3 regions of the Duganella sp. GW821-FHT07G03 genome follow, and region 1 is predicted to be linked to each of the others. Evidence: predicted binding sites of a transcription regulator. Region 1 holds the regulator's gene; each other region holds the start of a gene.
What was found. Region 1 encodes sigma-54, which starts transcription at its own class of promoters, with help from an activator protein. Its sites were predicted from a motif close to TGGCANGNAANCTGCTTT; they were not measured.
Positions count from the first base shown of each region.

Region 1 (7,241 bases):
CGTTGTCCTTGTCGATGACCAGCGCGCGCACGCCTTCGATCACTTCGCCGTCCTCGAAGTTGTGGCGCACCAGCGTGCGCTCCATGCGCAGGCAATCGGCCACGCCCATTGCGGCGCCGCGCCGGACCAGCTCGTGCGTCACGCACATCATCAGCGGCGAGCGGGTGGCCATCACCTGCAGCGTCTTTTGCGCGAAGGCGCTGTCGTCGGTTTTCAGCGAGGCGATGATGGCGGGCACCGAGCCGGCGCCGAAGTGGCGGTCGATAGCGGCGCGCTCGGCCGCCAGCTTGCTGTCGCCGGCAGCGGCCCTGAACGGCGCCGCGAAAGCCGCGATGGCCTCGGCCAAGCCCGCGCCCGGCGTCGACTCAAGCAGCGCCGACAGCGCCGCCATGTCGCTGCCCGGCACAAAGTGATCGGCCAGCCCCGCATGCAGCGCATCGGCCGCACCGATGGTGACGCCGGTGACGCCCAGGTAGCAGCCCAACTTGCCCGGCGCGCGCGCCAGGAAATAGCTGCCGCCCACATCCGGGAACAGGCCGATGTTCACTTCCGGCATGGCCATCTTGGTCCGCTCGGTGACGATGCGCACGCGGCAATCAGGACCGCCCTGCGCCACGCCCATGCCGCCGCCCATGACCACGCCGTCCATCAGCGCGACGTAGGGCTTGGGATAAAAATGGATCAGGTGGTTGAGCGCGTATTCCTCGGTGAAGAAATCCTCCACCAACGCGCTGCCGCCCTGCGGCGTGGCGCGGCCGGCGTCGTAGAAGAAGCGGATGTCGCCGCCGGCGCAGAAGGCCTTTTCGCTGCTGCTGCGGATGACCACGGCGGCCACGCCGCTGTCGTCGCGCCACGCCATCAGCGCCGCCGTGATATCGCGCACCATCGCCAGCGACAAAGAGTTCAAGGCCTTGGGCCGGTCCAGCGTGATGAAGCCGGTTCCGTTGCTGACGCTGGTGTGGACGTATTCGCTCATGGAGTCTCTAGGGTCGTGGTGAAAACCCTATTTTACTGCGGGCGCAAAAAAGGGCGCCTCTGCGCCCTTAGTTGGATGGTGCCGGGGCCGTTGTTATAGGGCGGCGGCAGCGGGTTCGTAGCTATCCGGGAGATGCTTGATCGCATCGTGGCCGTGCTCTTGGACCTTGGCTTTGTACTTCATGACCTGCCGATCCAGCTTGTCGATCAAGGTATCGATGGCGGCGTACAGGTCTTGCGACAGGCTTTCCACGTAGACGGTCTTGCCCGACATGCGCAGGTTGATTTCAGCCTTCTGGCGTTTCTCTTTCTCTTTGAGGTTATCTACAGTCAGGATGACAGCAATATCAATCACTTGATCAAAGTGGCGGGTGACGCGTTCCAGCTTGTTCTGCACGTATTCACGGATGGCCGAGGTCACTTCGAGATGATGTCCACTGATGGTGAGATTCATACACACTCCTAAAGATAATGTCGCTTCTTACGGTTAGTGCGGAGCCCATTACCGCCGGGCGCGCAGGAACCAAGTAACTACAAAGATTTACGGAGACTGACTGGCGGGATCTTCAACGCTTCGCGATATTTGGCAACAGTGCGTCGCGCAATCACCATGCCTTGTTCTCCCAGCATGTCCGCAATCTTACTGTCGGATAAAGGATTTTTCGGGTCTTCTGCTCCTGTCAATTGCACGATGAGTGCACGTATCGCCGTCGAACTTGCTTCCCCCCCCGCTTCGGTGGCGACATGGCTACCAAAGAAATATTTCAACTCAAACATGCCATGCGGGGTCAGCATATATTTTTGAGTTGTTACACGAGAAATAGTGCTCTCGTGTAGACCCAGTGTATCAGCAATTTCACGAAGCACAAGGGGGCGCATGGCAACCGCGCCATGGGAGAAAAAGTTCTTTTGTCGTTCTACTATCGCTTGTGCAACGCGCAAAATCGTGTCGAAACGCTGGCGCATATTCTTGATCAGCCACTTCGCTTCCTGCAGCTGCGCGCCCATCGCGCCCTCGCCTTTTCCCTGCTTGAGCAGGTTGGCGTACATGGCGTTCACGCGCAGGCGCGGCATGACGTCGTTGTTCAGGCTCACTTGCCAGCCGTTGCGCGCTTTTTTGACGATCACGTCCGGCACCACGTAGTCCGACACGTCCGACGCGAACGCCGAACCCGGATGCGGATTGCACTGGCGGATGACGGTTTGTGCTTCGCGCAAATCTTCGTCGTCGCACAGCAGCGCCTTCTTCAGTTTGTTGAAATCGCGCTGGGCAAACCAGGTCAAATGATTTTCAACAATCGCCAGCGCCATGCGCCGCGTGACCATCGGAATCGCCGGCAGACGCTTGATCTGCAGCGCCAGGCATTCGGACGCGTTGCGCGCGCCCACGCCCATCGGATCGAAGCTTTGCAGCATCGACAAGGCGGTCTGCAATTCGTCGAGCTCCAGTTCCAGTTCTTCCGGCAGGCGGGCCAGGATTTCTTCCAGCGATTCCTCGAGGTAGCCGTTTTCGTCCAGCGCGTCGATGATCAGCTCGACCAGCGCGCGGTCGCGCATCTCCAGCACCGTCACCCGCATCTGCTCCATCAGGTGTTCGCGCAAGGTGCAGTGGCTGGCCTCCAGTTGCGGCCGCGAGTCCTCGTCGTCGGGCGCCTTGCTGCGGCCGGCGTCGCTCCAGTCGACATCGGCGTCGCTGCTGGTGCTTTCGGTGTCGGCGGCCGGGCCGTCGTAGTTGTCGGCGTCGGCGGCCGGCGCCTCCTGGGCGTTGGGCGGGCCCTCGGGCGGCGCGTCGCCGACCGGGGCTTGTTGGCTGATGGCGCCGTCCGACAGCAGCCGCAGCGAGCGGTCCAGCGGGTCGTCGAGGCGCTCCAGCAGCGGATTATCGGTCAGCAGCTGTTCCAGTTCCTGGTGCAGCTCCAGCGTCGACAACTGCAGCAGCCGGATCGACTGCTGCAACTGAGGTGTCAGCGCGAGGTGCTGCGACGTGCGCAGTTGCAAAGACTGTTTCATGGGTTTTACATGCGGAAGTGTTCACCCAGATACACGCGACGCACCGATTCGTTGGCGATGATGTCGTCTGGCCGGCCTGAAGCCAATACCGTGCCCTGGTTGATGATATATGCGCGGTCGCAGATGCCCAGCGTCTCGCGCACATTGTGATCGGTAATGAGGACGCCGATGCCGCGTTCCTTGAGGAAGCGCACGATGCGCTGGATCTCAATCACGGCGATCGGGTCGACCCCGGCGAATGGTTCGTCGAGCAGCACGAAGCGCGGGTTGGTCGCCAGTGCGCGCGCGATCTCCACGCGGCGGCGCTCGCCGCCCGACAGCGACAGCGCCTGGTTCTCGCGCAGTTTTTCGATTTGCAAATCGGCCAGCAGGGTATTGAGCCGTTCATCAATGGCAGCCTTGGATAAAGGCTTGCCGTCCACTTTCTGGATTTCGAGGACGGCGCGGATATTTTCTTCCACCGTCAGCTTGCGGAACACCGACGCTTCCTGCGGCAGGTAGGACAAGCCGAGCGAGGCGCGGCGGTGGATAGGCAGCGAGGAGATATCGGTGCCGCTGATATCGATGCTGCCGGCGTCCGACGGCACCAGGCCGACGATCATGTAGAACGAGGTGGTCTTGCCGGCGCCGTTGGGGCCGAGCAGGCCCACCACTTCGCCGCATTCGACTTGCAGGGACACGTCATGCACGACCTGGCGCTTGCCATAGGTCTTTTGCAGGCCGCGCACGATCAGGGTGCTACCGCAGGATGGTTCCATGCTTACTTCTCCGTGGCCGGCGGCGTCGATGCGGCCGGTGCGGGTGCCGCCGGCGCGGCCGGACGGATGGTCGGCTGGATCACCATGGTGCCGCGGCCGGCGCCCGGCTTGCTGACGCCGGAGACGTTGTTCTTGACGTCGAAATGTTCGGTGCGGCTGTCGTAGGAAATGAACTCGCTGTTGACTTCGCTGGTCATGCGCGGGCCTTCCAGCTGGCGCACCCTGGCTTTCGAGAACAGCTTGACCAGGTCGGTCTTGTCGCTGTATTCGATGCGCTCGGCTTCACCCTCGATCCACTGGTCGCCGGCGCCGTCGCGCTTCTGGCGGAAGGTCGACAGCGTGCCCGGCGTGCTGGTCAGCACGACGAAGTTATAGCCTTCGGGATCGGTGGTCACCACCGCCTTCGGCGACTTCATCAGCAAGGTGCCGCGCGTCAGCACGACATTGCCGATCAGCGTCTTGATTTGCTTGACGTCGTCGATTTGCAGGTCGTCGTAATCGATCTTGGTCGGCTTGTTGGCATCGGCTTTTTCCGCGTGGGCCACACCGGCCGCCATCAACAACATCGCCGCCGAGAGTATCAGTTTCTTCATCGTCATTCCATTCATCATCATTGTTTCCTCAATGGCCGGCGCGCGGCGGCATCGTCAGTTGTCCGCGTCCGCCCAGCTGCACTGCGCGGGTGGCGTTATTGGCCTTCATGCCGACGCCATTGGCGCTGGCGTTGCCCATTTCCAGCGCCACCGGGCTGGCGGTTTCCATGCGTTCTTCGTCCGGGTAGACGGTCAGCGCCGGCGTGGTCATGCGCATCGCCTGCGCTTGCGGCCCGGCCGGACGCACCACGCTCACATTACCGTTGAGCTTGACGCGCGTATTGCCCTGGTCGACATGGGCGGTGTCGGCATTGATATTCATCGGCGGCTGGTCGCCGGACAGGCTGTGCACAGTCGGCTTGTCGATGTCGGAGGCATCGTCGACCGGCCGGTGGGTCAGCTTGTCGCCGGAGATGATGTAGGCCGGCTGGCCGGCCTTGTTCATGCGCACCATGCTGAAGCGGTCGATGATGTAGTCCGGCTCATTGCGATGCTGGTCCACCTGCGCATCCTGGCCGGCCTGGTTGACCACCTGCACCAGCCAGAAGCTGCCGACGGCGACAAACACGCCGACCATCATGATGACGGTAAGCTGCCAGCGATGGGCTGTTTTTTTACGCATGCTCGATCCTCGTCAAACCAGGAACTGCGCCATCACGCGCTCGTACGTACCCTGCGCGTGCATCAGCAGCTCGCACACTTCGCGCACCGCGCCGCGGCCGCCGGCGGCCACCGTGGTGTGGTGGGCGCGCTCCAGCACTTCGGCGCGGCCGTTCGGCACGGCGACGGCGAAACCGACGCGCGTCAGGATCGGCAGGTCGACCACGTCGTCGCCGATGAAGCCGACCTGGTCGGCGGTGAGGCCGGTCTTTTCCAGCAGCGCCTTGAACGGCGTCAGCTTGTCGTGGCCGCCCTGGTGCAGGTGGACGATGCCGAGGTCGGCCGCGCGCTTGATCACCTGCGGCGAGGTGCGCGCGCTGATGATGGCGGTCTGCACGCCGGACTCCTGCAGCAGCTTGATGCCCAGGCCGTCGTGCACATTGAAGGTCTTCAGCGCTTCGCCGTCGGCGCCGTAGTGCAGGCTGCCGTCGGTCAGCACGCCGTCGACGTCGAAGATCATCAGCTTGACGCGCGCGGCGCGTTCCACATAAGTCAGATCGGCCATCAGATCACCTTGGCACGGGTCAGGTCGTGGATGTGCAGCGCGCCGACCAGCTTGCCGTCGGCGTCGGTCACCAGCATCTGGTTGATGCGGAACTGTTCCATCACGGCCACGGCGTCGACCGCCAGTTTTTCCGGCGAGATGCTGCGCGGGTTGGCGTGCATCACGTCGCGGATCACCACCTTGGTGAAGTCCTGGACCTTCTCGATCATGCGGCGCAGGTCGCCGTCGGTGAACACGCCGATCGGCTTGTCGTCGGCGTCGACCACGGCGGTCATGCCCATGCCCTTGTGCGTGATTTCCAGCAGCGCGTCGGTCAGCTTGACATCGGCGGTCACGCGCGGCACGGCGTCGCCGCTGCGCATGACGTCGCGCACATGGGTCAGCAGGCGGCGGCCCAGCGCGCCGCCCGGATGGGAGCGGGCGAAGTCTTCTTCCTTGAAGCCGCGCAGGTCCAGCAGCGCGACGGCGATGGCGTCGCCCAGCGCCAGCGTGACGGTGGTCGAGGTGGTCGGCGCCAGGTTCATCGGGCAGGCTTCCTTGGCCACGGCCACGTTCAGGTGGACGTCGGCGATCCCGGCCAGGCTGGAGCCGGGCTTGCCGGTCATGGCGATGACCTTGCTGCCCATGCGCTTGACCACCGGCAGGATGGTCATCAGCTCGGCGCTTTCGCCGGAGTAGGAAATGGCGATGAAGGCATCGTCGGCGGTGACCATGCCGAGGTCGCCGTGGGCCGCTTCGGCCGGGTGCACGAACAAGGCCGGGGTGCCGGTCGAGGCCAGCGTGGCGGCGATCTTGCGGCCGATATGGCCGGACTTGCCGATGCCGGACACGACGACGCGGCCCTTGCAGTTCAGCAGCAATTCGATGGCCTGCACCACGCTGTCGTCGGCGTCCATGCGGGCGTTCAGGGCCGCGATCGCCTCTGCTTCGTTCTGCAGGGTGTCGCGGGCCAGCCGCAACGCATGCGCGGCCATATTTGCGTCAAAAGCTTTCAGCATTGTTTTTTCATGGGTTACACTCATGCCCAAGTATAGCCGAATTGAGAAAGCAAAAAACTTGCCAGTTACAACATAACGGCCCGCACCGGCCCACAAACAACGAAATAATATTTTCTGGCGATGTTGATATGACGTTTTCACCTTTGGAATTAACCTTGTTGTTGCTGGGCAGCGCGGTGCTGGGCGTCGTCGCTTTCCGCATGATGCATTTGCCGCCCATGCTGGGCTACCTGGCGGTCGGCATCCTGATCGGCCCCCACGCGCTGGGCCTGGCCGAGTCGAGCGAAGCGTTCCACTCGCTGGCCGAATTCGGCGTGGTGTTCCTGATGTTCTCCATCGGCCTGGAGTTCTCCCTGCCCAAACTGATGGCCATGCGCGGCATCGTGTTCGGGCTGGGCATGGCGCAGGTGGTGCTGACCATCGTCGCCACCATGCTGTTCGGCTGGGCCCTCGCCACCCAACTGCCCGCGGGCATCCACATCGGCTGGCAAGCCTCGTTCGCGCTGGGCGGCGCGCTGGCCATGTCCTCGACCGCCATCGTGTCAAAAATGCTGACCGAGCGGCTGGAGCTGGAGAGCGAGCACGGCCGCAAGATCATCGGCATCCTGCTGTTCCAGGATCTGGCCGTGGTGCCGCTGCTGATCCTGATTCCTTCGCTGGGCCAGCGGCCGGACGCGCTGGTCGAGACCCTGGCCTGGGCCGGCGTCAAGGCCGTGATCGTGCTGGCGCTGTTGCTGTTCTT
Region 1 covers NZ_JBWKQE010000019.1:60,646-67,886, reverse strand. The annotation lists gene AC07OK_RS21915 (enoyl-CoA hydratase/isomerase family protein) at 1-976, opposite strand, end outside; gene hpf (ribosome hibernation-promoting factor, HPF/YfiA family) at 1,070-1,429, opposite strand; gene AC07OK_RS21905 (RNA polymerase factor sigma-54) at 1,507-2,985, opposite strand; gene lptB (LPS export ABC transporter ATP-binding protein) at 2,991-3,743, opposite strand; gene lptA (lipopolysaccharide transport periplasmic protein LptA) at 3,746-4,336, opposite strand; gene lptC (LPS export ABC transporter periplasmic protein LptC) at 4,365-4,958, opposite strand; gene AC07OK_RS21885 (KdsC family phosphatase) at 4,971-5,501, opposite strand; gene AC07OK_RS21880 (KpsF/GutQ family sugar-phosphate isomerase) at 5,501-6,499, opposite strand; gene AC07OK_RS21875 (monovalent cation:proton antiporter family protein) at 6,628-7,241, shown strand, end outside.

Region 2 (7,241 bases), on a different contig from region 1:
GCTGAGTTCGGCAAGAAATACGCGGCCGCGCTGGCCAAGCACGGCGTCAAGGTGACGCTGGTGCCGTCCGCCGGCTCCGGCGAAAACCTCAAGCGCCTTAAGGCCGGCGAAGTCGACATCGCCTTCGTGCAGAGCGGCTCCACCAACGAGGAGGCGGCCGAACGCGAGGGCCTGACCTCGCTCGGCAGCCTGTTTGTCGAGCCGCTGTGGCTGTTCCTGCGCGAGACCAAGGGCAAGCCGCCCATCACCCAGCTGACCCAGCTGAGGGGCCTGAAGATCAACTTCGGCGCCAAGGGCGCGGGCTCCTCGCGCCTGTTCCGCCAGGTGCTGGAGCTCAACGGCGTGGAGAAGGGCGAGGTCGAGCACTTCTCGCTGGCCAACACGCCGGCCACGGTCGAATTGCTGGAAGGCCGCATCGACGGCCTGGTGTTCACCTCGGCGCCGGAAGCGCCGCTGATCCAGATGCTGCTGCAGACGCCGGGCATCAAGCTGTTCAACTTCAACCAGGCGGAAGCCTACGCCCGCAAGCTGCCCTTCCTGAGCCACGTGGTGCTGCCGCAGGGGATCGTCGACCTCGGCCGCGACATCCCGGCCGAGGACTACAACCTGATCGCCCCGACCGCCACGCTGGTGGCGCGCGACGACCTGCATCCGGCGCTGACCGATCTGTTCGTGCAGGCGGCCGCCAGCATTCACAGCGGCGCCGGCTGGTTCTCGCAGCAGGGCCAGTTCCCGTCGGCCAAGTACACCGAGATCCCGGTCGACGCCGAGGCGGCCAAGTACTACAAGAGCGGTCCGCCGCTGCTGCAACGCTATATGACGTTCTGGCTGGCGAATTTCTTCGACCGCATGTGGGTCGTGGTGGTGGCGCTGGGCGCGCTGATACTGCCGTTGTCCAAGGTGGTGCCGCCGCTGTATGTGTGGCGCATCCGTTCGCGCGTGTACCGCTGGTACGGCCAGCTGCGCGCGGTGGAGCAGGCGGTGGAGGAGGCGTCGGATGACACCCGCATGCAGGTCTACGAGGCCCAGCTGGTGCGCCTGAACGAGATCGAGGACCTGGTCAACCAGGTATCGATCCCGCTATCGTTCGCGGACGGCTTGTACGGCCTGCGCAGCCACATCCAGTTCGTGCGCAAGCGTATCCAGTTCCTGATGGGCGAATCGGCGCCTGCTGTCGATGAGGCGGTGGCGGTTTAAGCGCCGGTCCAAGGCAGCTCGGCCTTGCACCAGCCGCTGACGTGCTTGCGGTGGCCGTGCTCGTCCTTGTCGCCCTCGAAGCCTTCCAGGATGTCGTAGCAGTGCTGGTAGCCGTGTTCGGTGGCCAGCTTGGCGGCGCTGCGCGAGCGCACGCCGGAACGGCACAGGAATAAAATCACCTGGTCCTTGCGCGCCACCGAGTTCAGCTCTTCGATGAACTCATGGTTGGCGATCCCGCCCGGATACAGACTCCACTGGACCGCACCATGTTGGGCTTCCGGTATCGCCACCCGGCCCACCCAGTCGCGCTCGGCATGGGTGCGGACGTCGACCAGCTTGACCGCGTTGTCGGCGCTGATCAGTTCAAAGGCTTCCTGCGGCGTCACGGCGCCGGCATAGGGCCAGTCTTTGCTGCGGCTGCGGGCCAATGCAAGAATATCGTCTATTTTGCTCATGTCATGTTCCAGAAATAAGTTTGAGTTTATTATAGGCTTCCTGCGCCCGCACCACACGCAGGTGCACCGAAGCAGTGCATTTTTCGGAAATCTTCCAAAAATGCACAAAACAGGTGCAATATCTCGAACATGCACTCAGTTGGTGCGGTATTGCGATGCCTCAAATAGTGGCACTTGGGCCCGCTGGTGAATTTTAGATTCATTTTGCCAGCAAGTTCAAAGACGCTATCGACATAAGCTGATGAGTTTTAAGCTGGCACGGATACTGCTTACCAAGAGCGCACGAGTCCCACATTCCTTTAGGAGATACGCATGGCAATGACAGCCGCAGAAGTTCTGAAAATGGTCCAGGAAAACGAAGTCAAATTCGTTGATTTCCGTTTCGCCGACACCCGTGGTAAAGAACAGCACGTCACCGTGCCTGTGTCGCACTTCGACATCGACAAGTTCGAATCGGGCCACGCCTTCGACGGTTCCTCGATCGCCGGCTGGAAAGGCATCGAAGCTTCGGACATGATTCTGCTGCCAGATCCAAACACCGCGAACATCGACCCGTTCATGGAAGAGACCACGCTGTTCATGCAGTGCGACGTCATCGAGCCTGCCGACGGCAAGGGTTACGACCGCGATCCACGCTCCATCGCCAAGCGCGCTGAAGCCTACCTGAAATCGTCCGGCATGGGCGACACCGCCTACTTCGGCCCGGAGCCAGAGTTCTTCATCTTCGACAGCGTGCGCTGGAAGATCGACATGTCCGGCTGCTTCGTCAAGATCGATTCCGAAGAAGCCTCGTGGACCACCGGTGAGAAGCTCGAGGGCGGCAACACCGGCCACCGTCCTACCGTCAAGGGCGGCTACTTCCCAGTGCCACCAGTGGACAGCTTCCAGGACATGCGTTCGGAAATGTGCCTGATCCTCGAATCGCTGGGCATTCCGGTCGAAGTGCACCACCACGAAGTGGCTGGCGCTGGCCAGAACGAAATCGGCACCAAGTTCTCGACCCTGGTCGAGCGCGCCGACTGGACCCAGAACCTGAAATACGTGGTCTGGAACGTGGCCCACAGCTACGGCAAGACCGCCACCTTCATGCCTAAGCCTATCGTTGGCGACAACGGTTCCGGCATGCACGTGCACCAGTCGATCTGGAAAGACGGCGTCAACCTGTTCGCCGGCGACGGCTATGCCGGCCTGTCCGACACCGCGCTGTACTACATCGGCGGCATCATCAAGCACGCCAAGGCGCTGAACGCGATCACCAACCCAGGCACCAACTCGTACAAGCGTCTGGTTCCAGGCTACGAAGCGCCGGTCAAACTGGCGTACTCGGCCAAGAACCGTTCGGCTTCGATCCGTATTCCGCACGTGGCCAATCCTAAGGGCCGCCGTATCGAAACCCGCTTCCCGGATCCACTGGCCAACGTCTACCTGTGCTTCGCAGCGCTGCTGATGGCCGGTCTGGACGGTATCGCCAACAAGATCCACCCGGGCGAAGCAGCATCGAAAGATCTGTACCACCTGCCGCCGGAAGAAGACGCACTGATCCCAACCGTGTGCGCTTCGCTGGAAGAAGCCCTGGACAACCTGAACAAAGACCGCGAGTTCCTGACCCGTGGCGGCGTGTTCAGCGATTCCATGATCGACGCTTACATCGAACTGAAAATGCAGGACGTCCAGCGCATGCGCATGACGACTCACCCTGCCGAGTTCGACATGTACTACTCGCTGTAATGGCAACGCACCGGCGCCGCCGGTGCCTGTGGTGAAGCAAAAAACGCGGGGCGAGCAGAGCTTTCCCCGCGTTTTTCTTTGGATGTTGTATATTCGGGATGGAGAGTTCCACCCACGGATTACGAATGACAACTAGCTTTAAACGATGTGTGTTGCTGGCGCTGCTGGGCTGCGGTACTGCCCAGGCGCAGATCTACAAGTGCGTCACGCCCAACGGCAGCATCGAGTACACCGACATCAACCGCGGCAGCTACTGCAAGTCGATGGACTTGCCGGGCACCGTGATACCAGCGCCGCCGCGCCGCCAGGGCACGCCCGCGCGCAGCGGCAATGTGCCGGCGCCGGTCAGCACGCCGGGCGACTTTCCGCGCGTCGACGGCGCCGAGCAGCGCGCCCGCGACGCCGACCGCCGCGGCATCCTGGAAGAAGAGCTGAAGAACGAGGCGCAACGGCTGGCGGAGCTGCGCAAGGAGTTCAACAACGGCGAGCCGGAACGGCGCGGCGACGAGCGCAACTACGCCAAGTACCAGGAGCGGGTGGCCGCCATGCGCGACAACATCGGCCGCTCGGAAAAGAATATCGAAGCCTTGAAACGTGAGATCGCGAATATCCGATGACGAGTTTACTATGAGCCCTACTAGTCTTAACGCCGGCAAGCACCGCCCACCGGCACTGGCGGGTCTGGAACTGCTGGCTTCGGCCGTGGTGCTGCTGGACGCCGAGGGCCAGTTCGTCTACGCCAACGCGGCCGCAGAGAATCTGCTGGAGAGCTCGCTCAAGGCGCTGTCGCGCCAGACGCTGAGCGCGCAGTTCCTCAACCCCGGCGAGCTCGACAACATCTGCACCCAGGCGCGCGAGCACAAGTTCTCCGACCTGCGCCAGGACCTGATGCTGGAGCGGGCCGGGCGCGATGCGCTGCATGTGCACAGCATCGTCTCGGCGCTGGAGGATCCGCCCGGCCACATCCTGATCGAGCTGCGCGAGCACCTGCAGCACCTCAAGCTGGACCGCGAGGAGCGCATCCTCGACCAGAGCCAGGTCAACAAGGAGCTGATCCGCAACCTGGCGCACGAGATCAAGAACCCGCTGGGCGGCATCCGCGGCGCCGCGCAGCTGCTGGAGATGGAGCTGCCGGCGCTGCACGCCGGCCAGCTGCGCGAATACACCCAGGTCATCATCAAGGAGGCGGACCGGCTGCAAACGCTGGTCGACCGCCTGCTGGCGCCGCACCGCCGGCCGCACATCGTCGGCGACGTCAACATCCACGAAGTGCTGGAGCGGGTGCGCAGCCTGATGCTGGCCGAGTTCCCGTCCGGCCTGAGGATCTTGCGCGACTACGACGCCTCGATCCCCGAGTTCCGCGGCGACAAGGAGCAGCTGATCCAGACCGTGCTCAACATCGCGCATAACGCCGCCCAGGCGCTGGCCAGCCGCATCGACGCCGGCGATGCGGAGATCGTTTTCAAGACGCGCGTGGCGCGCCAAGTCACCCTGGCCAAGGTCCGTTACGGGCTGGCATTAGACTTGCATATCATTGACAATGGACCGGGCATCGCACCCCAGATCCGCGACCGGATTTTCTATCCCTTGGTATCGGGCAGGGAAGGCGGCAGCGGCTTGGGGCTGACCCTAGCGCAGACCTTTGTGCAGCAGCACATGGGTGTGATCGAGTGCGAGAGCCGGCCTGGATATACGGACTTCCGCATCCTGCTGCCACTGCCATAAGCCCAGGCGGGCAGGGGGCGGATGCCGGGTCCCTTGATTGACGATCCATATTGCGGGATACACACAACACATGAAGCCAATCTGGATAGTAGACGACGACGAATCGATCCGCTGGGTACTGGAAAAAGCACTGGCCCGGGAAAACCTGGCCACCAAGAGTTTTGCCAACGCGCGCGACGCCATCGCCGCGCTGGAGTTCGAGACGCCGCAGGTGCTGGTGTCCGACATCCGCATGCCGGGCGACTCCGGCCTTGACCTGCTGCAGCTGGTGAAGTCGCGCTTCCCCGGCCTGCCGGTCATCATCATCACCGCCTTCTCCGACCTCGATTCGGCGGTCGCGGCCTTCCAGGGCGGCGCCTTTGAATACCTGGCCAAACCGTTCGACATCGACAAGGCCGTCGAGCTGATCCGCCGCGCGCTGGACGAGAGCCTGCGCGAGACCAGCGTCGAGTCGGGCCCGTCGGAGACGCCGGAAATCCTCGGCCAGGCGCCGGCGATGCAGGAAGTGTTCCGCGCCATCGGCCGCCTGTCGCAATCGAACGTGACGGTGCTGATCACCGGCGAATCGGGCTCGGGCAAGGAGCTGGTGGCGCGCGCGCTGCACAAGCACAGCCCGCGCGCGGCGCAGCCCTTCATCGCGCTCAACACGGCGGCGATCCCGAAGGACTTGCTGGAGTCCGAACTGTTCGGCCACGAGCGCGGCGCCTTCACCGGCGCGCAGACCACGCGCCGCGGCCGCTTCGAGCAGGCCGAGAACGGCACGCTGTTCCTCGACGAGATCGGCGACATGCCCTTCGATTTGCAGACCCGTTTGCTGCGCGTGCTGTCGGACGGCCACTTCTACCGCGTCGGCGGCCACCAGCCGCTCAAGGCCAATGTGCGCGTGATCACCGCCACCCACCAGAACCTCGAGCAGCGCGTGCGCGAAGGCTTGTTCCGCGAAGACTTGTATCACCGCCTCAACGTGATCCGCCTGCGCCTGCCCAGTTTGAGGGAGCGGCGCGAAGACATCCCTATTTTGGTGCGCCACTTCCTGGTGCAGAGCGCCAAGCAGCTGGGCGTGGAAGCCAAGCGCATGAGCGACTCCACGCTGCAATTCCTCAGCGGCCTGGATTTGCCGGGCAATGTGCGCCAGCTGGAAAACCTGTGCAACTGGATCACGGTGATGGCGCCGGGCCAGACGGTGGAAGTGAAGGATCTGCCGCTGGAGCTGACGCAGGAGCAGGGCCACGCGCCGGCGCCGGTCGAGAGCTATGCGCCTATCCAGCATCACGGCACGGTGATGGCGATGCCGGTGGCCGACAGCGGCGGCGCGCATGCGTCGACTGCGTCCGGCGCGCCGGACGCGTGGCTGGGCTTGCTGGAAGCGCAGGCCGCCAGCATGCTCAGCGGCGGACAGCAGGAAGTGATGGCGGTGCTGGGCCGGCAGTTCGAGTCGGCGCTGATACGCACCGCGCTCAAGCACACGCACGGCCGCAAGAACGACGCGGCGGTGCGCCTGGGCATAGGCCGCAACACCATCACCCGCAAGATCGCCGAACTCGGCATCGACGGCGCCAAGGACGATTGATCCCGGCTGCCGCGCCGGTTTGAGGTAAGCTCTTGGCTGATGAAGCCAAGGGCTTTTTTTTTATGGAAACAGTATGCTGATTAATTGTGTGGCCTATCAGGACGGCCAGAAGCTGGCGGACATTCCGGTCGAGGAGATCAGCGACTACATCGAGAAGCCGGAGACCTTTGTCTGGGTCGCGCTGCGCGACGCCCAGCCGGACGAGCTGGCGATCATGCAGCAGGAGTTCGGCCTGCACGAGCTGGCGGTAGAGGATGCGCGGCGCGGCCACCAGCGGCCCAAGATCGAGGAGTACGGCGATTCGCTGTTCGTGGTGGTCAAGACCATCGAGTGCCGCGACGGCGACGTGGCGGTCGGCGAGGTCGATATATTCGTCGGCGACAGCTATGTGCTGTCGGCGCGCGACGGCCACAGCCAGCAGGGCTTCCTCGGGGTGCGCGCGCGGGCGGAGAAGGAGCCGCACATGCTGCGCCTGGGCCCGGCCTTCGTGCTGTACGCGCTGATGGACGCGGTGGTGGACCGCTACTTCCCGGTGCTCGATATGCTGGAGACGGAGCTGGAGAAAA
Region 2 covers NZ_JBWKQE010000011.1:270-7,510, forward strand. The annotation lists gene AC07OK_RS15700 (TAXI family TRAP transporter solute-binding subunit) at 1-1,197, shown strand, start outside; gene AC07OK_RS15705 (rhodanese-like domain-containing protein) at 1,194-1,652, opposite strand; gene glnA (type I glutamate--ammonia ligase) at 1,965-3,380, shown strand; gene AC07OK_RS15715 (DUF4124 domain-containing protein) at 3,506-3,997, shown strand; gene glnL (nitrogen regulation protein NR(II)) at 4,008-5,105, shown strand; gene ntrC (nitrogen regulation protein NR(I)) at 5,176-6,675, shown strand; gene corA (magnesium/cobalt transporter CorA) at 6,749-7,241, shown strand, end outside.
Region 2: the regulator sigma-54 is predicted to act here: its motif matches at 1,907-1,924, upstream of glnA (type I glutamate--ammonia ligase).

Region 3 (7,241 bases), on a different contig from region 1:
CCCAGGTGGCGATGGCGTACAGCTGGCTGTCCGGCGCGAAGTCGTAGCCGAAGTTGGCCGCCAGGACGTTCAGGTGGTACTGCGCGTCGCCCGAGATGTGGTTGACGTGCGGGTAGCCGGCCTGCTGGAACATGCCCGGATACTTCGCCATGTTGGCTGGGTTGATCACGCGCGGATCGATGCCGCCACGGTCGCTGTAGCCGTGGTACTTGGATTCTGCGGTCAGGCTCAGATAAGCATCCTTGAACGGTTCGACGCCGACGTTGGCCGAGGCGTCACCGGTGCGGCCGCCGCCGTCGGAATAGCCGCCGCCGGTGGCGCTGGCGGTGCCGCCGTGGTTGTTCGACTTGAGGATGATGTTGATCACGCCGGCGATGGCGTCGGAGCCGTATTGGGCGGCGGCGCCGTCCTGCAGCACTTCGATGTGGTCGATCGCGGAGACCGGGATGTAGTTCAGGTCAGCCGCGGCGCCGCCCTGGTATGGCCCGCCAAGCACGGCCAGGTTGGCGGTGCCGTGGCGGCGTTTGCCGTTGATCAGCACCAGCGTGTTATTCGGGCTCAAGCCGCGCAGGCGGGCCGACAAGGTCAGGTTGGCGGTGTCGCCGCCGACGGCCTGCGCCGTGAACGACGGCAGGTTCTGCGCCAGCGCCTGGATCAGGTCCGGCTGGCCGGTGCGTTGCAGCGAGGCCGAATCGAGCACCTGGATCGGCGAGGCGCTGTTCTCCACCTTGATGCCGCTGGAGCGGGTGCCGGTGACGATCACCGCGCTGACGGTGGCGTCGCCGGCCGCCGCTTCTGCTGCGTCGGCGGCGTAGGCGGAACCCATCGACAGGGTGGACAACACGGCGGCGACGCCGGTCTTGAGTATGGCCTTATGCATAGTAAATCCCCATTGAATAAAAAAGAAAGTAAGACCCTGCTACGTAGTTATTTTTTTGCGGCGACGACTTCGATTTCCACCAGCCAGCCCGGATTGCTCAGGGCCGCCACCTGCACCACGGCGCGCGCCGGCAGCTTGGTCTGCGCGCCGCCGAAGTGCTGGGTGTAGGCTTCCATGAAGCCCTTGGTGTCGGCCTTGCCGCCCTTGGCCGGATCGCCGACCAGGTAGACGGTCATCTTGACCACGTCCGTCATGTCGAGCTTCATGCCCTCCAGGACTTCCTTGATCTTCTTCAGCACCGATTCGGACTGGGTCCGGGTGTCGCCGAAGGCGGCCAGCGAATCCGGCGCGGCGCCGGCGTCGGCGACGGCGGGCACCTGGCCGCTGACGAAGTGGATGGTGGCGGTCGACGGCACGGTGACGGCCAGCGCGATCGGGAAATCCGAGCCGGGGATCTTGTGGCGGACGATGTCGGCAGCGGCAGCGGCGGCCTTGGGGGCGGCGCCGGCGGCGACCGGCATCAGCGCCAGTGCGGCCGGAATCAACAGGGAGACGATTGCTTTGTTCATGCGTTCTTCTTTCAGTGTTTGTTGGACATCTGGCCGTTACTAAAATGGTCGACTTGCAGCACGTCGCGCAGCGCCAGCACTTCCGGCTCGCTCAGCGGCGTGGCCTGGTTGCCCCAGTTGCTGCGCACGAAACTGAGAATGGCGGCGATCTCCTGGTCGCTCAGGCTGTCGCTGAAGTCGGGCATGCCGCCGCGCCCTTTGAGCAGCACCGTGGCGACGTCGGCGCCCTTCCCCTGCACGAACTTGTTCCCCGCCAGCGCCGGGAAGGCGCCCGGTATGCCCTTGCCGCTGGCCTGGTGGCAGGCCGCGCAGTTCTTCATGAACAGCGCCTTGCCGTCCATCTGCTGCGCGCGCGACGGCGCGCTGGCGCCGGCCGCCAGCACGGCGATGATCGCCATCGCCGCCTTGATCAACACCTCCTTCATGCGCTGGCCCTTTCATGGATCTTGGCGATCTGCTGCCACGCCGATTCGATGGCGCCGGCCTGCCAGCCGGTCAGGTAGCTCAGGTGCTCGCCGGCCAGCAGCACGCGGCCCTCGCCCTCGACCAGGATGGGATAGGCGGCGGCGCGGGTCTTGTCGGTCCACTCGGCCCAGCCGCCCAGGTTGTACTGCACGCGGTGCCAGGCGACCGAGAACGCGGTCTCGAAGTTCTCCGTGTACTGCGGGAAGATCTTCTGCCCCGCCTCCAGCGCGAAGGCGGCGCGCTCCTTCGGCGACAGCGCGCTGGTCTCGATCGCGGCCGTCTGGTACTGGTAATAACCGAGCAGCACGCCCTTCTTCTTTTGCCAGCCGTAGGACGGCATCGAGATGGTGTTGATGCCTTTGAGGTCGGTGAGCACATGGCCGCCGTACAGGTGCTCGTCCTCTTCCCAGAAGCGGCGCTTCATCTGCAGGCCGATCTTGCCGACCGGCGCGTAGGCCACCGTGGCGACGGCCTGCTTGAACTTGTCCGAGAAGTCGGTGTCGATCTGGCGCAGCACCGACAGCGGCATCGCCACCAGGCAGTAGTCGGCGGCGATGCTGCCGCTTTTTCCGGTGGCGGTGTCCTTGTAGGTGACGGTGACGCCCTTGTCGTTCTGGCGGATGGTCTGCACTTCCGAGCGGTAGCGGATGTTCTTGCCGACGCGCTTTTCAAACGCCTTGGCGATGGCGTCCATGCCGCCCACCGGCTGGAACATGGTGTTCTGCATCGGGAAGTCCTGCACCGCGCTGTAGACGTTGCCCAGCTTGGAGGCCAGCAGGTCCTTGAAGCCCAGCGGGTCGGACGGCGTGCCCGCTCCCGGCGACATGCCGGCGCCGGGGTTGACCGTGAAACCGCGGCCGCTGCGGCCCTTGTATTGCAGGTCGGCGCCGGCCAGCTGGCCTTCGTGCGCCAGGTAGTCGAGCAGCAGGCGCTGGTCGTCGGCGGTCAGTTCGGCGTCCAGCTGCTTGCTCTTGACCGACTTGGCCAGCAGCTCGGAGACGTGGCCGCGCATGTCGGCCTTGATCTCGGCCACCCGCATGCGCTTGCCGGCGTAGGGGCCGGCGTTTTCCGAGTAGACGAAGGAGTGGTCGTTATCGTTGACCATGACTTCCAGCGGCACCTCGAACAGCCGCGTGTAGTGCAGCGTCGACTGGTGGTGCAGCGGGATGCGCCACGGGCCGTGGTTGATGTACTGGCCGTCGTCGAATTCGCAGGTCTGCTTGTCGCCGCCAAGCTCGGTCAGGCTGAAGCCCTTGCGCGCGGTCTGGCAGCGGCCGCCGGCGAAGGCACGCGCTTCGAGGATCTGGCAGTGGTAGCCCAGTTTCCCCAGCTCGTAGGCGGCGGTCATGCCGGCCAGGCCGGCGCCCAGTATCAGCACCTTCTTGCCTTTGCCGCTGCCGCTCAGCGCCGGCGGCGCGGAGGCGGTCGAGCCTATGCCCATGCCCCAGGCGTTCATGGTGTTCAACAGCAGGCCGGTGCCGCCCACCGCCGCCGCCCGATACAGGAAATCCCTCCGTGTCAATGCACTAAACGATTTAAACGATTTGACTGTTTTACTATTCATCGATTTCCTTTCGTGGCTTGCGTTTCCATAGTCCCTATCTAGCAATCGCCGTGCCACGAATCCAGGCAAAATAAACATGCTTCGCCGTTGAAGCGAGCCTGATGGGATAAGGTGATATGACCTCTTTAGAAGCGTTTCCAGCGACAGACTTTATTTGTCGAATTTAAGGTTGCGCCAGCGCGAAAACGGCACGCCGCACCAGCGGGAGGCGTGCACCGAAATGGATGGAAGTGGTGTGCACGGCGCTGGACAGCGCCGTGTGCTATCGGTTTTAAAAATCAGTTAGCGTAGCTGGCGACAGCGTGCGTAGTGCTACGTAGGGGTGTTGCGGAGACGGCGGGGATGAGGTGCGGCAGGCGGGCGATTTCCGCCGCCGCGAGGTGGCGCTGCGCGCTGCTGCTGTCGGCCATGTGGCAAGCGTGGAACTGCATGGGCGCGCCGGCGTCCAACAAATAAATCATGTCCATGTCGGCCGGGTCGTAGGCGACGCGCACCTGCCACTGCCCGCGCTGGCGCGCGCGCTCGAACCAGCGTTCGTTGATGGCGCGTGCGCAGGTGTAGACGCTGTCGAACAGCACGATGCCGTCGGCGGTGACGGTGGCCTGGGTGGCCGGCATCAGGCTGCAACGCAGCAGCTGTTCGGGATAGGTCTTCAGGCTGCCGCCACGCTGAGTGACGCCCCACTCCCACAGTTCGCGCGGCGTGGCGTTGCCGTGGTTGGGCAGCCGGCGGCTGTTGTTGTGATAGAGGATGGCGTCGATGACGATGCGGGTGAACTGGTCCAGATCGAGCACGCCGTCCAGCCGGCAGGCCGCGCCGGCATCGCCCGGCGCCAGCAGCAGGAAGCGTTTTTCCAGCACGGCCTTCCATTCGCCCGGACCGTCGCCGGCGTCGACACAGCGCAGGTTGAAGTTGTTGAGCAGTGTGTCGCACTGTGCGCCGCCGCTCAGCGCGGGGTTGGTGTACAGGGTTTCCGGCAGGTGGCGACAGGGCCACTGCCCGGCCTCAATGGAGCGGCCGTACTGCTGGCTGTAGCGCTGCTTGTCGGCGCCGCAGTGGGCCAACGCCAGCATGGCGTGCTGCCAGCTGGGCGCACCGAGGCCGATGTAGACGCCGGCCACCATGCCACTGAAGGTGTCGACCGCCACGTACACCAGCGGCCGGCCGATGGCCTGCTGGCGGTCGGCGCGCGAGACCAGCTGCACCCCGGCGCGCACCACGTCCAGATAGAAGCCGGCGCCGGGCCGGCCGGGCAGCGCTGCGGGATCGACGGCCTGCGGCTGCGCGTCGTCGCCGAAGCCGGCGCCCTGCCAACCGCGCGCTGCGGCGGCGGCGCTGCGGCGCGCCACTTCCGGCGGCCGGTCGTCGTCGTGATCGAGCCAGTAATTGAACTGGCCGAAGGTTGGCAGCGCGTCCGGCTGCGCGCCGGACGTCGCCAGCACGCGGCCGCTGTCGGCGTCGATGCGGCGTTCGCAGAAGAAGTCGGCCAGCATCTGCTGGTAGGCGCCCAGCCGCGAGAACTTGGCGTGGCCGGCCGCGTAGTGCGCGATGGCGACCCGGAATGCGCGGCGGATTTCCGCGTCGGCGTTCATGCCGGGACCATCGTCGGCGCCGTTCTTGCGCGGGCGGCCGCGCTTGACGCCGGCCGAGGCCTGGCGCACCTTGCCGCGCCCGCCGGAATTGCAGTAGTCGGGCAACAGCGCGTTGGGCGTCTGGCCGCGCTGCCAGTAGCGGCGCAGGTAGCGGTAGATGGTGGGGTGCGAGACGCCATGCGTGGCCGTGGCCTGCGCGACCAACTGGCCGCGCTGGCGCGCTTCGTAGATGCCCGGTTCCAGCGCCACCAGCGCTTCGACGATCTGCCACGCGCGGGCGCGCAGTTGCAGATGCTTGGGCGGCAGCAGCTCCTGGCTGACCACCATCAGGTAGGGATCGGCCGCCAGCACGCGCGCGTGGCCGGCGCGGATGTCGGCGTGCAGCGCCGGCAGCGTCACCAGTTCGACGTCGGCCGAGCGCGCCGCCACGTCGAATACATAGGCGTGGCTTTGTTCGGGGGCGATCCACAGCACGCGGACGGTGCGCGGAGACGGATGCGTGTAGTGCAGCAGGTCATTCCGCAGCAGCATCGGCGCCTCGTGTGCGGGAGTGTAGAAACAATGCGGTCATTCCGTGCTCCTTACTCAACGACTTGTCGGTTTGTCTCCTCCTCAATGCAATAAACGGGCCAGAGGCTGCGCTCCTATGAAAACGCTGCTGGACAGATGGGCCGGCGCCTGCGACTAGCGTGCTTGTGGTGCAAGGCGGCCGCCGGGCGCACCGCGCGCGTGCAGGCGGCCCATATGAAAACAGGGCCTTGCGGCCCTGTGGTGTGAAACGATTTATAACTTAAAGATTAATACTCAACGATTAATACTCAACGATTAATACTTCTTCTTGAACCCGGCCTTGGCACCAGGCGCCGGCTTTTTAGGCGGCGTGGCCTTGCCCGATTCCGGCGGCATGCGGTCGGCCTGGCTGATCTTCAGCTGCGCGCCGCCGACCCATACCTTGCCCAGGTGCTTGAACAGTTCCGGCGGCATCCCGTCCGGCAGCTCCAGCATGCTGTAGGTGTCGAAGATCTCGATGCGGCCGATATGCTTGGCTTCCAGCCCAGCCTCGTTGGCGATGGCGCCGACGATGTTGGACGGCGTGGCCGCATGGTTGCTGCCCACTTCGATGCGGAAAGCGCTCATCGGCACGGTGACCTTGCCTGGCTTTTCCTTTTTCTTCTTCGGAGCGGCTTCCTCTTCCACTTCGGCCGATTCCACACGTGCGGCCTTGGCCAGCGGCGAAGCCGCAGGAGCGGACGGCGCGCGCGGCGGTACCGGACGGGCCGCAACCGGCGCTGGTGCTGGCGCCGACGACGGTGCGCCCTCGCCGCCATCGCGGCTGATGCGCAGCTGCTGGCCGGCGACCTTGATGCCGGCCAAGTGATCGAGCACGTCGCCGGTCAGGTTGTCCGGCATATCGAGCACGCTGTAGTCGTCGTAGATCTCGATGCGGCCGATGTTCTTGGAGTCGATACCGCCTTCGTTGGCGATGGCGCCGACGATATTGCCCGGCTTGACGCCGTGCTGGTAGCCCACCTCGATGCGGAAGGTCTGCATGCCAGGATCGGCGGCGCGCACGATGCGTTCCTTTTTAGGGAAACGCTCGCTGCGGTCCGGACGTTCGGCGCGGTCGCCGCGCTCGAAACGGTCGCCGCGATCGCCGCGGTCATTGCGGTCGTTGCGTTCGAAGCCGACTTGACGGCCCGGACGCTCGTCCCAGGTGGCGGCGGCCACTTGCTGTTTTTTGTCCAGCAGCAGCGGCACGTCGCCGCGCGCCATCTTGGCCAGCGCGGCGGCGATTTCGACCGCCGGGATGTTCTGTTCGCGCTCGAAGTCCTCGATCAGCGACTGGAACTGTTCCAGCTCGCCCTGGGCCAGGGTTTCGCTGATCTGCGACTTGAACTTGGCGATGCGGACGTCGTTGACGGCCTGGATGGTCGGCAGCTCCAGCATGCTGATCGGCTGGCGGGTGGCGCGTTCGATCGATTTGAGCAGGTTCTTTTCACGCGGGGTGATGAACAGGATCGCCTCGCCGCTGCGGCCGGCGCGGCCGGTGCGGCCGATGCGGTGGGTATAGCTTTCTGGATCGTGCGGCACGTCGTAGTTGACCACGTGGCTGATGCGCTCCACGTCCAGGCCGCGCGCGGCGACGTCGGTCGCCACCAGGATGTCGATCT
Region 3 covers NZ_JBWKQE010000038.1:1,711-8,951, forward strand. The annotation lists gene AC07OK_RS29655 (TonB-dependent receptor plug domain-containing protein) at 1-880, opposite strand, end outside; gene AC07OK_RS29660 (RidA family protein) at 928-1,449, opposite strand; gene AC07OK_RS29665 (c-type cytochrome) at 1,461-1,874, opposite strand; gene AC07OK_RS29670 (flavin monoamine oxidase family protein) at 1,871-3,478, opposite strand; gene AC07OK_RS29675 (TnsB C-terminal domain-containing protein) at 3,757-5,601, opposite strand; gene AC07OK_RS29680 (DEAD/DEAH box helicase) at 5,896-7,241, opposite strand, start outside.
Region 3: the regulator sigma-54 is predicted to act here: its motif matches at 3,517-3,534, upstream of AC07OK_RS29670 (flavin monoamine oxidase family protein).